Regions from separate parts of the Chromobacterium sp. ATCC 53434 genome, predicted to be linked through region 1. Evidence: riboswitches for the same ligand, from Rfam matches in the RefSeq annotation. Region 1 holds a riboswitch; the other holds the start of a gene.
What was found. Region 1 has a riboswitch for thiamine pyrophosphate ahead of CXB49_RS05685 (thiamine ABC transporter substrate binding subunit). Riboswitches for the same ligand answer to the same signal wherever they lie in the genome.

Region 1 (6,275 bases):
CAGCGCCGTCTCCTCCAGCCAGCCATCGGCCGGCCGGGCGCCCAGGCTCTCGATGGCGGCGTCGATGTCGCCGCTCAGGCAGGACTCAAGAAAATCCGCGTCCAGGTGACGCAGGATCAGCCGGGAACTGACGATGTCCGTTATCTTCATCGAAACTCCGCAATAGTCGCCAAAGGAGGAGCCGCTCAGGCGCCCGACTTCAGCACCACCCGCGTCCAGCGGGCGATCCAGCCGCGCTGCTTGGCGGCCAGCGTCGCGTTGTCCGGCGTGTCGTGCGCCGACGGCTGCGGCGCGTGCTTGAACGCCGGGTCCAGCGCGACGCGCTCCGACACCGGATACATCCACATCCGCGTCGGGATGTCCTTCTGCACCGCGTCCGAACGCAGGAAGGCGATGAAGCGCTCGGCCAGCTTGGCCTCCTTGCCGCCGTTGACCAGCGCGGCGCCCTCGACCTGGCGGAACACCGTGCCCGGCAGCAACAGATTGCCGGTCGGCGCTTCGCTCAGTTTTTCCTTGCTGTAGAACACCTCGGCCGCCGGGCTGGTGGCGTAGCTGACCACGATGGGCCGGCCGCCGCCGTTCTTGGAGAAGTCGGTGTAATAGGCCTCGGTCCAGCCCTTGCTGACCTTGACGCCATTGTCGCGCAGCTTGCCCCACAACGCGAAGGCCTTGTCCTCGCCGAGCGCGTGCACGGTCGCGGCCAGGAAGGCCAGGCCGGGACTGGAGGTGGCCGGATTCTCGACCGCCAGCAGGTTCTTGTAGGCCGGCAGCGTCAAATCATTCAGGCTCTTCGGCAGCGGCAGCTTGTTCTTGGCGAACCAGGCCTTGTCGTAGTTCAGCGTCACATAGCCATAGTCGACGGCGGCGGCGCCCGGCAAGCCGACCTTGCCGCCCTTCGCCAGTTCCGCCGGCATCGGCGCGAGCGCGCCGGCCTGCTCGGCCTTGCCTATCAGGCTGTTGTCCAGGCCGAACACCACGTCGGCGATCGGATTTGACTTGGTCAGGATCAGCTTGTTGACCATCTCGCCGGCGTCGCCGGCCTTGATGATGGACACCTTGGCGCCGGTCTCCTTCTCGAAGGCGGCGAGCAGCGGCTTGTCGACGCTGAACGAGCTGTGCGCCAGCACGCGCAGTTCGGCGGCGTGGGCGGACAGGCCGGCCAGGCTCAGGGCGGCGACGACAAGTTTGGGGAACAGCTTCATGGACAATCTCCGTGCGGTACGGCCACGGAGCAAGCAGGCAAGGCGGACGACATTCCGCTTCATCACGCTCCCTCCGCTGGCATGATCCAGATCAGGTTCTCAGGGTGTATCTCAGCCCGCGTTGCAGGCACCCCCGGTGACAGGGCGCCAGTATAGCCGAGATCACGGCAAACAACTTAACACTCTGGCCCCCGCGCTTAATACCGCAGCGAAAACCGGCGGCTATGCTGAGGGTCGAATAGTCATTCCGCATGCCGTGGTGAACCTGGATGATCAAAACCATAGTGCTCGCCTCCGCGCTGCTCGGCCTGCCGTTGACGGCGTTGGCCGACATCGGCGTCGACGGCGCCCGCCACCTGCTGCTGCGCACCGGCTTCGGCGCCAATCCGGCGCAGATCGCCGCGCTGGCGCCGCTGAGCCGCGAGGCCGCCGTCGACAGGATACTGGCCGGCGTCCGCAACCAGCCGGTCACCGCGCCGCCGGGCTGGGCCAACGAGCCGTTCGAGCGGCCCGGACAGCCCGGCCTGAGCGAAGAACAGAAGAAGGCGCTGCAGCAGGAGCGCAATCAGCACGCGGTCGAGCTGCGCAGCTGGTGGCTGACCGAGATGCGCGACACGCCGTCGCCGCTGACCGAAAAAATGACGCTGTTCTGGCACAACCACTTCGTCTCGGCGCTGGACAAGGTGCGCTCTCCGCAGATGATGTACCAGCAGAACCTGCTGCTGCGCCACTACGCGCTGGGCGACTTCGGCCAGCTGCTGCACGCGGTGGCCCGCGACCCGGCGATGATGCGCTACCTCGACACCGCCAACAACCGCAAGGAACAGCCCAACGAGAACTTCGCCCGCGAGGTGATGGAGCTGTTCACGCTGGGCGAGGGCCATTACAGCGAGCAGGACATCCGCGAGGCGGCGCGCGCCTTCACCGGCTGGGGCCTGGACCGCGACGATCAGTTCATCGTCCGCCCGCGGCTGCGCGACACCGGCGAGAAGACCATCTTCGGCCAGCGCGGCAATTTCGACGGCGACGACGTGATCGAGCTGTTGCTGCAGCAGCCGAGCACCGCCGTCTTCGTCACCAACAAGCTGTGGCGCAACTTCGTGTCGCCGACGCCGGACGCCGCGACGGTGAACAAGCTGGCCGCCGACTTCCGCCGCGGCCACTATCAATTGAAACCATTGATGCGGGCCATGCTGCTGACGCCGCAGTTCTGGCGCAGCCAGGGCCTGTTGGTGAAGTCGCCGGTGGAGCTGACCGTCGGCACGCTGGTGACCTTCGATCTCAATCCGCCGGACTGGCGCGTCATCGCAGGCCTGAACCGCCAGCTGGGCCAGGACGTGTTCGCCCCGCCCAACGTCAAGGGCTGGCCCGGCGGCGAGGCCTGGATCAACAGCGCCACGCTGCTGAGCCGCAAGCAGTTCCTGGACCGCGTCGCCCGCGACGCGGCGCCGGCGCGCGACGCCTACGCCCAGGCCGACGGCAGCCTGAACGAGATGGCCGGCCGCGAGGCGCGCATCCGCCGCTTCGTCAGCAAGGGCCTGAGCTCGATGAAGCTTCAGCCGGACGAATGGGCCGCCATCTACGGCGTCAAAAACGGCGCCGACGCCGCGCGCCTGCTGCTGGCGGTGCCGCCGGCCAATCCGCTGCCGGCCAACGCCAGCGGCGCCAAGGCCGTCGCCGGCCTGCTGCTGGACCCGGCCTACCAGGTCGAATGAGGAGCCTGCCATGTTCCAACGACGCGAATTCCTGAAAGCGGCCGGCGCCGGCCTGATGATGTCGGTGCTGCCCAATCTCAGCTGGGCGCTGGCCCCCGCCGGCTACAAGCGCCTCTTGGTGCTGGTGGAACTGAAGGGCGGCAACGACGGACTCAACACCGCCGTGCCCTATGCCAGCGCCGACTACTACCGGCTGCGCCCCGGCATCGCCATCGCCCGCGAGCAGGTGCTGCAGCTGAACGGCGAGATCGGCCTGCATCCGTCGCTGGCGCCGCTGATGCCGCTGTGGCAGGACCGCCAGCTGGCGCTGCTGCAGGGCGTAGGCTATCCGGACCCAAATCTGTCGCACTTCCGCTCGATAGAAATCTGGGACACCGCCTCGGCCAGCCAGCAGTTTCTGACCGAGGGCTGGCTGACGCGGCTGTTCCGCGAGCAGCCGACGCCGAAGCACTTCGCCGCCGACGGCGTGGTGCTGTCCAGCCAGGTGCTGGGACCGCTGGACGGCGGCGCGCGCGCGGTAGTGCTGAGCAATCCGCAGGACTTCGCCCGCCAGGCCAAGCTGGTGGCCGATCAGCAGCCCGGCCGGGCCGGCTCGGCGCTGGAGCATATCTTGAAGGTGGAAGGCGACATCCGCCAGGCCGCCGCCAGCCTGGCGCCGCTGCCGCGCACCGCGCCAAGCGAGGCGCCGACGGCCGGCCCCAAGCCCAACGGCGGCTTCGGCGTGGCGGTGCGCACGCTGACCGACACGCTGGCGCGCGGCGTCGACATCGCGGTGGCGCGCATCACACTGACCGGCTTCGACACCCACGGCAACCAGCAGCCGGTGCAGGGTCGCCTGCTGACCGAATTGGCCGACGGCCTCGCCCAGCTGCGCGCCGAGATGACGCGGCTGGGCCGCTGGGACGACACCCTGGTGCTGAGCTATGCGGAATTCGGCCGCCGCCCGCGCGAGAACGGCAACCGCGGCACCGACCACGGCACCGCCAGCGTCCACTTCGCGCTAGGCGGCCGCGTCAACGGCGGCCTGTACGGCAAGACGCCGCAGCTGGCCGGCGTCAGCGACGGCAATCTGCCGCACGCGATAGACTTCCGCCAGCTGTACGCGACGGCGATAGACGGCTGGTGGGGCAAGGACAGCCATGATGTGCTGGGCGGCCGCTTCGCGCCGCTGCCGCTGCTGCGCGCCTGAACGGCCCGCTCACGGATCCGGATACGGCTCGCCGAACTGGCTGCGGTACAGACGCGCCACCGTGCCGTCCTGCCGCATCGCCTGCAGCGTCCGCGCGAAAGCCTGGCACAGCGGTTCCGGCACGCTGTTGCGGCTGAACACGTAATACCCCTCTCCGGCGCGCCAGGCCGGCGCCAGCGGCGCGATGGCGGGCTGCGGCGGCAGCCGCGCCAGTTCGCGCGGCGCGGTCGACATCGTCGCCAGCAGCAGGTCTATCCGACCCAGCTGCAGCTTGCGCATGCTGACCGCCAGCGTTTCGCCGACGTCGATCCGGATATTGGGCGGCGGCGCCAACAGCCAGCGGTCGACTTCGGCGCCATAGCTGTCGCCGCGGGTGACGCCCAGATGCAGCGGACCCTGCCGGCCCAGGTCGGCGATATCGCGTATCGTCCATTTCGCGCCCCGGTCCCGCCGCGCCCACAGCCGGACTATCGTCGGACTGTAGCCTGGCGCGAAGCAGGCGTAAGCCTCGCGCTCCGGTGTCCTCAGCGCCTGCATCGCCGCGTCCACCTGACCCAGCCTCAATTGCTGCAAGGTGCGCGGCCACGGCATCAGCCGGTAGACCAGCCGACAACCGAGCCTGTCCGCCGCCAGATTGAACAGCTGCACCGAATAGCCGTCGGGCTCGCCGTCGCGTCCCTGGTAGTGGAACGGCGGCCACTCGTCCCAGCCGACGCTGAGCGGCCTGTCGCAGATTCCCGCGGCAATGGCCGGCAAACTCCAGAACGCCAGCCAGACGCAACGACCGATCCCCTCCACCCTTTCCTCCCCCCCGACAACAAGCGCAAGCGCGCTCCCCTACCAATGTAGGACAGAACGCCGCGGCCGATGCGGCCCCGATCCCAACCGGCGACGCGCCCGATCAACGACCAGCGGCGATGGCTTCACACCCCGCCAAGCCCCTTGGCTTCCGGCAGAAAACGGCCGGCGCCACAAAAAGACTTTGGGCTCAGGGATCGGGATACGCGATGTTGAAGCGGCTGCGGTAGAGCCGGTCCACCACGCCGTCGCGCTTCATGTCGCGCAGCGCGCCGGCGAAAGCCTGGCACAGCTCGGGCGATACGCTGCGCTTGCTGAAAACGTAAAAGGCTCCCCCCGCGCGCCATGCCGGCGGCAGGGCCACGATCGCCGGCTGCGGCGGCAAACGGGCCAACTCATTCGGCAGCGTGTCCATGCTGGCCAGCAGCAGGTCTATCCGCCCCAACTGCAGCTTGCGCAAACTGCCGGCCAGCGTCTCCCCGACGTCCAGCTTCACCATGCCGGGAGGCGCTTTCAGCCAACGGTCCAATATATCGCCGTAACTGTCGCCATGCGTCACGCCCAGCTTGACCGCGCCCAGCTTGCCCAGGTCCTGCAGCTGGGAAACCGGCCAGTGCGCCGCGCGGTCGCCGCGCGCCCACAGCCGCACCAGCGAGGAGCTGTAGCCCGGCACGAAACAGGCGTACGTCTCCCTCTCCTGCGTTTTCAGCGCCTGCATCGCGACATCCACCGTGCCCAGCCGCAGCTGCTGCAAGGTGCGCGACCAGGGCATCTGGCGATACGCCAGGCGACAGCCGATGCGCGCGGCCGCCTGGTTCAGCAGCTCCACCGAGTAGCCCGCGGGCCGGCCGTCCCGTCCCTGATAATGATACGGCGGCCGCTCCTCCCAACCCACCTGGATAGTCTTGTCGCATAGCCCGCCCGCCATCGCCGGCAAAACCCAGCACGCCAGGAAAGCGAAATCCCCGATAAACCGCACCGCCACCTCCCCCCTCGGCAAGCGCAAGCGCGCTCCCCTACAATGTAGGATAGAATTCCGCAGCCCATGCGGGCCCCATCCCGACCCACGCGCCCAGTGAACGACCAGCGACAATGACTTCAAACCCTATCAAGACCCCTGGACCGACGCCGCAGACCGAAGAGGAAATTCCGCTGCCGCCGCCGGAAAACGAAGTCAACCTGGCCAATCTGGCCATCCCGCTGGGAGAGACCATACTGACGCTCAGCGCCGACGGCCGTCCGATCTACGGCATCCTGCAGCGCAGCCGGGCGATGACCGCCCAGTCCGACTACTTCCGCCTTCAGTTCCGCGGCTACGCCCGCTCCGACGGCGCGCACTGGCAGCCGCTGGAAGGCGACGACAGCCGCTTC
Region 2 (6,275 bases), 1.6 Mb from region 1:
AGACAGCTTTGCGCGGCGGGCATCACCGCCCAGCGTACCGGCTGACGGCCGCGGGCCAGCAGCCAGGCGTTGACCTGGGAGAAGTGCCGGCAGCCGTGGAAGCCGCGGCTGGCCGACAGCGGCGACGGATGGGCGGCGGTCAGCACCAGGTGGCGGCTCTGGTCGATGCGTTCGGCCTTGGTTTGCGCCCAGTTGCCCCACAGCAGGAACACGCAGCCGGGGTTTTCCGCGTTGACGGCGTCGATCAGCGCGTCGCTGACCGTTTGCCAGCCGAACTTGCCGTGGCTGCCGGCCTGATCCCGCTCCACGGTGAACACGCTGTTCAGCAGCAGCACGCCTTGTTGCGCCCAGTGGGTCAGATCGCCGCTGGAGGGGATGCCGAGGCCGAGGTCGGCCGCCAGTTCCTTGTAGATATTGCGCAGCGACGGCGGCACGCGCACGCCGTCCGGCACCGAGAACGACAGGCCCATCGCCTGGCCGTCGCCGTGGTACGGGTCCTGGCCCAGGATCACCACCCTGACGTCGGCCGGCGCGGCGAAGCTGAGCGCGTTGAACACCTGCGGCGGCGGCGGAAACAGCGTCTTGCCGTTTTGGCGCTGCAGCGTGAGCTGGCGGTCTATCTCGGCCAGGCGGGAGGCGATGGCGGGCTGGCCCAATACCGCTTCCCAGTCGGGATGGATGCGGGCGAGGGCGGGGGCGAGGTAGGTCGAAGAAGACATGTCGGGTTCTTTGCGGCGTATCGTCAGGCGGTTAACGTGGTTTGGAATGATGGCTGCGCGATTCGTTCCAAAACAAAACACCGCCCGGAGGCGGTGTTGCTCGGGTGCGTCACCCCTCTGGGGCGACGCACCATCCGATATCAATACCGGGCGACGGACGGGTCCACTTGAACCGACCAGGCATCGATGCCGCCTTGCAGGTTCAGCACCTGCTCGAAGCCGGCGTTCTGCAGGAACAGCGCCACCTGGGCGCTGCGCATGCCGTGATGGCAGATGGCGACGATGACGGTGTCGTCGGGCAGCTCGCCGTTCCGGATCGGGATCAGATTCATCGGAATGTGGACGCTGCCGGCTATGTGCGCCAGCTGGACTTCCCAGCCTTCGCGCACATCCAGCAGCAGCGGGCGCGCGGCCTGCGGATCGGCCAGCAGCGCCGCCAGTTCCGGTGCGGTGATTTCGCGCAGCATGATCAGAAACTGAAGCGGGCCGGCTCGACCGCCTGGAAGTTATGCAGGCGGCCGATACAGGTTTCGAACAGCGCGGTTTCGCGGAAGGCGGTGTCCGACTGGCGCTCGATCAGCGTGCAGCTCATCACCGGCAGGTCGCCGACGACCAGGATCAGGCGGCCGCCGACGGCCAGCTGGTCCTTCAGCTGTTGCGGCACCACCGGCAGCGAGCCGGCGACGACGATCACGTCGTACGGCGCTTGCGCCGGCAGGCCCAGCACGCCGTCGCCTTCGACCAGGGAGACGTTGTCTATGCCGGCCTTCTTCAGGCTGGCGGCGGCGCGTTCCTTCTGCGCCGGATCGATTTCCACGCTGACCACCTGCTTGCCGAGCTTGGCCAGCAGCGCGGTCATGTAGCCGTTGCCGGTGCCGATTTCCAGGATCTTGTCGGTCGGCTTGATCGCGGCGTCCTGCGCCAGCCGGGCTTCCATCTTGGGCTGCAGCATCTTGCCGCCGTTGGGCAACGGCAGTTCGGTGTCGACGAAAGCCAGCTGGCGCTGGCCGTCGGCGACGAAGTCCTCGCGTTTCACGTGAAACAGCAGATCCAGCACGGTGGTATCCAGAACGTCCCACGGGCGAATCTGTTGTTCGACCATGTTGAAACGGGTTTTTTCGAAATCCATCAACTTAAACTCCGGAGGGCTGGGAGTCCGCTCCGTCCGCGGGGGACATCGGCGGCGGCAAGGACTCGTATGATGACGATAACTTGCGATTATCCCATATTTGCCTTACCTTCACACAGCATCGCTAGGGGTCCTGCGCCTGGCGTTCGACGCGGATGACTACCGAAGTGTAGGACATCGGCTCGGATGGCAAGGCGCGGGTGAGAAATACCCTTGGAACCTGACCCGGATAATACCGGCGTAGGGAAGCGTCACCTGCCCTCTATGGCCGCGCCATATCCCGCAGCCGGTTCGTCCGGATCGCTCCTTGCGCCGTTTCATCGCATTTGGAGAACCGCCCGATGAACGCGCCCGTCAACAAGCAGATGGTGGTCGACGCCGCCGCCATTCAACCGCTGCCCAATTCCCGCAAGATTCATGTCGAGGGCAGCCGCCCGGACCTGCGCGTGCCGATGCGCGAGATCGTTCAGGCCGCCACGCCGACGCAGTTCGGCGGCGAAAAGAATCCGCCCATCTTCGTCTACGACACCAGCGGCCCGTACAGCGACCCGTCCGTCCGCATCGACATCCAGAGCGGCCTCGCGCCGTTGCGCGCCGGCTGGATAGCCGAACGCGGCGACTGCGAGCAGCTTGACGGCCTCAGCAGCGAATACGGCCGGGCCCGCGAGGCCGATCCCAAGCTCGCCGAGCTGCGCTTCAATCTGCAGCGCAAGCCGCGCCGCGCCAAGGCCGGCCGCAACGTCAGCCAAATGCATTACGCGCGCCAAGGCATCGTCACGCCGGAGATGGAATTCGTCGCCATCCGCGAAAACCTGAACCGCCGCGCCTATGTAGCCTCGCTCGAGGCCGCCGGCAACCAGCGTCTGCTGGAGCTGATGACGCGCCAGCACAAGGGCCAGAGCTTCGGCGCCCGCCTGCCGGACGAGATCACGCCGGAATTCGTCCGCGACGAGATCGCCGCCGGCCGCGCCATCATCCCGGCCAACATCAACCACCCGGAATCCGAGCCGATGATCATCGGCCGCAACTTCCTGGTGAAGATCAACGGTAACATCGGCAATAGCGCGGTCACCTCGTCCATCTCCGAGGAAGTGGACAAGATGACCTGGGGCATACGCTGGGGCGCGGACACCATCATGGATCTGTCCACCGGCAAGAACATCCACGAGACGCGCGAGTGGATCCTGCGCAACTCGCCGGTGCCGATCGGCACCGTGCCCATCTATCAGGCGCTGGAAAAGGTGAACGGCAAGGCCGAGGACCTGACTTGGGAAATCTTCCGCGACACGCTGATCGAGCAGGCCGAGCAGGGCGTCGACTACTTCACCATCCACGCCGGCGTGCGCCTGGCCTACGTGCCGATGACGGCGGGGCGGATGACCGGCATCGTGTCGCGCGGCGGCTCCATCATGGCCAAGTGGTGTCTGGCCCACCACCGCGAGAACTTCCTCTACACCCATTTCGAGGATATCTGCGAAATCATGAAGGCCTACGACGTGGCCTTCAGCCTCGGCGACGGCCTGCGGCCGGGCAGCGCCTGGGACGCCAACGACGAGGCCCAGCTGTCCGAATTGAAGACGCTGGGCGAGTTGACCGCGATCGCCTGGAAGCATGATGTGCAGGTGATGATCGAAGGCCCGGGCCATGTGCCGATGCAGCTGATCAAGGAGAATATGGACAAGGAACTGGAATGGTGCCACGAGGCGCCGTTCTACACGCTGGGGCCGCTGACCACCGACATCGCGCCCGGCTACGACCACATCACCTCGGCGATCGGCGCCGCGCAGATAGGCTGGTACGGCACCGCGATGCTGTGCTACGTGACGCAGAAGGAGCACCTGGGGCTGCCGAACAAGAACGACGTCAAGGAAGGCATCATCACCTACAAGCTGGCGGCGCACGCGGCCGATCTGGCCAAGGGGCATCCGGGCGCCCAGATCCGCGACAACGCCTTGTCCAAGGCCCGTTTCGAGTTCCGCTGGGAAGACCAGTTCAATCTGGGCCTGGACCCGGACAAGGCGCGTGAATTCCACGACGAGACGTTGCCCAAGGACAGCGCCAAGGTGGCGCACTTCTGCTCGATGTGCGGCCCGCACTTCTGTTCGATGAAGATCACCCAGGACGTACGCGAATACGCGGCCAGCCAGGGCATCAGCGCCCAGGACGCGCTGCAGCGCGGCATGACAGAAAAGTCGGTGGAATTCATTAAAGGCGGCAGCAAGTTGTACGATAAGGTGTAGACCATGAGCGTTTTTTGCTGTTTGTCATGATTTTGTTGGCATAGCATGGCGGCGGCCCGGCATGTTGCCGGGCCGCCTTCATTCAGGATCGCCAAGAACAAAATCATGCTGAAATCTCTTTTTGCCGCCATCGGCGTCGGCGGCGCCACCGTCGATACCCGCTTGCACAATCCCCGTCTGCGCCCTGGAGAACTGCTGCGCGGCGAAGTGACGGTCAACGGCGGCGCCATGGCGCAGGACCTGGTCAAGATAGAGTTGCAATTGCTGGCCGAGATCGACGGCGCCGGCCGGGAGCCGGCGATGCTGGCCAGCCTGCCGGTCTGCGGTCCGTGCCGGATTCCGGCCGGCTGCGAATGGCGGCTGCCGTTCCGGCTGGCGCTGCCGCCGGCGATGCCGGTCAACCATCTGCCGGGCCTGGCCGGCCGGCCGCCGTCGTGGCTGCATACCGATCTGGGCCTGCAGCGGCCGCGGGACGCCGACGCCGGCGGCTGGCTGCAGATCCTGCCGACGCCGCAGATGGAGGTCCTGCTGGACGCCTTCTCCCGGCTGGGCTGGGATTTGTTCGCCGCCGACGTCGCCGGCCCGGAGCGCCGGCAGATTTTCGAGCTGCGTCCGCGCGACGCCGGCTGGAACTGGCGCGCGATAGCGCTGGACTTCGCCGTCGAGCAGGGCGGGGCGACGCCGGTGCGGGTCGTGATAGCCGGCGGCGGCGGGGAGCACCGGCTGGCGCTGCTGCTGGACGCCGACTGGCGGCGGGCGGACTGGCTGGGCGAACTGAGGGCGCGGCTCGGACTCTGAACCGCCTGGAAGACCGGCAGCGTCGCCCCGGCTCCGGGTCTAACATGAAGGGTTTCCAGCCACAGGACGCTGAAATGGATACCAGCAATCACCTGTTGCCCGGCCTGTTCCGCCAGCTTGGCCTGCCCGACGAGCCGACCGCCATTCGCGCCTTCATCGCCAGCCATCCGCTGCCGCCGCGCACTTCGCTGGCCGACGCGCCGTACTGGACGCCGGCGCAGGCCGACTTCCTGCGCCAGGCGCTGGATTGCGACGCCGAATGGAGCGAGGCGGTCGACGAGTTGGCGGTCTTGCTGCAACAGCCCGAGCATTGAGTCTTTCTAATTCCGGATACTGGCCGGACGACATGATCCGCACGTAGAAACCGCATATGACATTGCATAGCCGGCGGGCGCTATATAGTTTTAATTAGGGGTCATGACACGGGGGCCGGTATGAAGCAGACTGACCAAACCCTGCTGGAGCAGCTGCGCATCACCGATTTCGAAATCGAGCAACGCAAGACGCTGTTCGATCTGAAGCCGCGCGACGAATTCCTGCTGCGCGCCGCCGGGGTGCTGATCGAATCGCAGCTGGACGATCTGGTGGCGCGCTTCTACGAGTTGCAGACCAGCACGCCGGAAATCGCGCTGCTGATCGGCGACGCCGACACGCTGCAGCGGCTGCGCAATGCCCAGCGCCGCTACGCGATCGACCTGTTCAGCGGCGTCTACGACCTGGAATACGTCAACAACCGGCTGCGGATCGGCTTGGTGCACAAGCGCATCGGCGTCGAGCCCAAGCTGTACCTGGCGGCGGTGCAGTCGCTGAAGACGCTGATGGTCGACCTGCTGGGCACGCAGATTCCCGATCCCGAAGTCCGCGACCACACGCTATTGGCGATGGACAAGCTGATGATGTTCGACGTGGCGCTGGTGTTCGAGACCTATATCCGCAGCCTGGTGGCGGAGATCGAGACCTCGCGCAACAAGTCGGAACAGTACGCGCAGGCGCTGGAGGAAAAGGTGGCGGTGCGCACCCGCCAGCTGGAGGAAATGTCGCGCACCGATCCGCTGACCGGCCTGTTGAACCGCCGCTACCTGGACGAGACGCTGACGCGGGTGCTGCGCAGCGCGCAACGCCGCCACGAGAAGGTGACGCTGGTGTATCTGGACGTCGACGACTTCAAGACCATCAACGACGGCCAGGGCCACCAGCGCGGCGACGAGATATTGCGCGGGCTGGGGGAGACCATCACCCGCATCACCCGGCTCGAGGACGGCTGCTTCCGCTACGGCGGCGACGAATTCTGCATCGTGCTGCCCAATTGCAGCCGCACCCAGGCCGAGGAGACCTTTGTCGAGCGGCTGCGGCTGGAATTGCACGCCATCCTGCCCGGCATCGCCATCA

Region 2: another riboswitch for thiamine pyrophosphate. It lies ahead of thiC (phosphomethylpyrimidine synthase ThiC); the one in region 1 lies ahead of CXB49_RS05685 (thiamine ABC transporter substrate binding subunit).

The regions. Positions count from the first base shown of each region.
Region 1 covers NZ_CP025429.1:1,185,552-1,191,826, reverse strand. The annotation lists gene CXB49_RS05690 (GNAT family N-acetyltransferase) at 1-150, opposite strand, end outside; gene CXB49_RS05685 (thiamine ABC transporter substrate binding subunit) at 186-1,202, opposite strand; TPP riboswitch at 1,253-1,347, opposite strand; gene CXB49_RS05680 (DUF1800 domain-containing protein) at 1,472-2,917, shown strand; gene CXB49_RS05675 (DUF1501 domain-containing protein) at 2,928-4,106, shown strand; gene CXB49_RS05670 (ABC transporter substrate-binding protein) at 4,116-4,904, opposite strand; gene CXB49_RS05665 (ABC transporter substrate-binding protein) at 5,095-5,883, opposite strand; gene CXB49_RS05660 (hypothetical protein) at 5,997-6,275, shown strand, end outside.
Region 2 covers NZ_CP025429.1:4,709,354-4,715,628, forward strand. The annotation lists gene CXB49_RS21000 (uracil-DNA glycosylase) at 1-719, opposite strand, end outside; gene CXB49_RS21005 (rhodanese-like domain-containing protein) at 860-1,186, opposite strand; gene CXB49_RS21010 (protein-L-isoaspartate O-methyltransferase) at 1,189-1,848, opposite strand; TPP riboswitch at 1,965-2,112, shown strand; gene thiC (phosphomethylpyrimidine synthase ThiC) at 2,190-4,088, shown strand; gene CXB49_RS21020 (sporulation protein) at 4,194-4,886, shown strand; gene CXB49_RS21025 (DUF2789 domain-containing protein) at 4,961-5,200, shown strand; gene CXB49_RS21030 (GGDEF domain-containing protein) at 5,321-6,275, shown strand, end outside.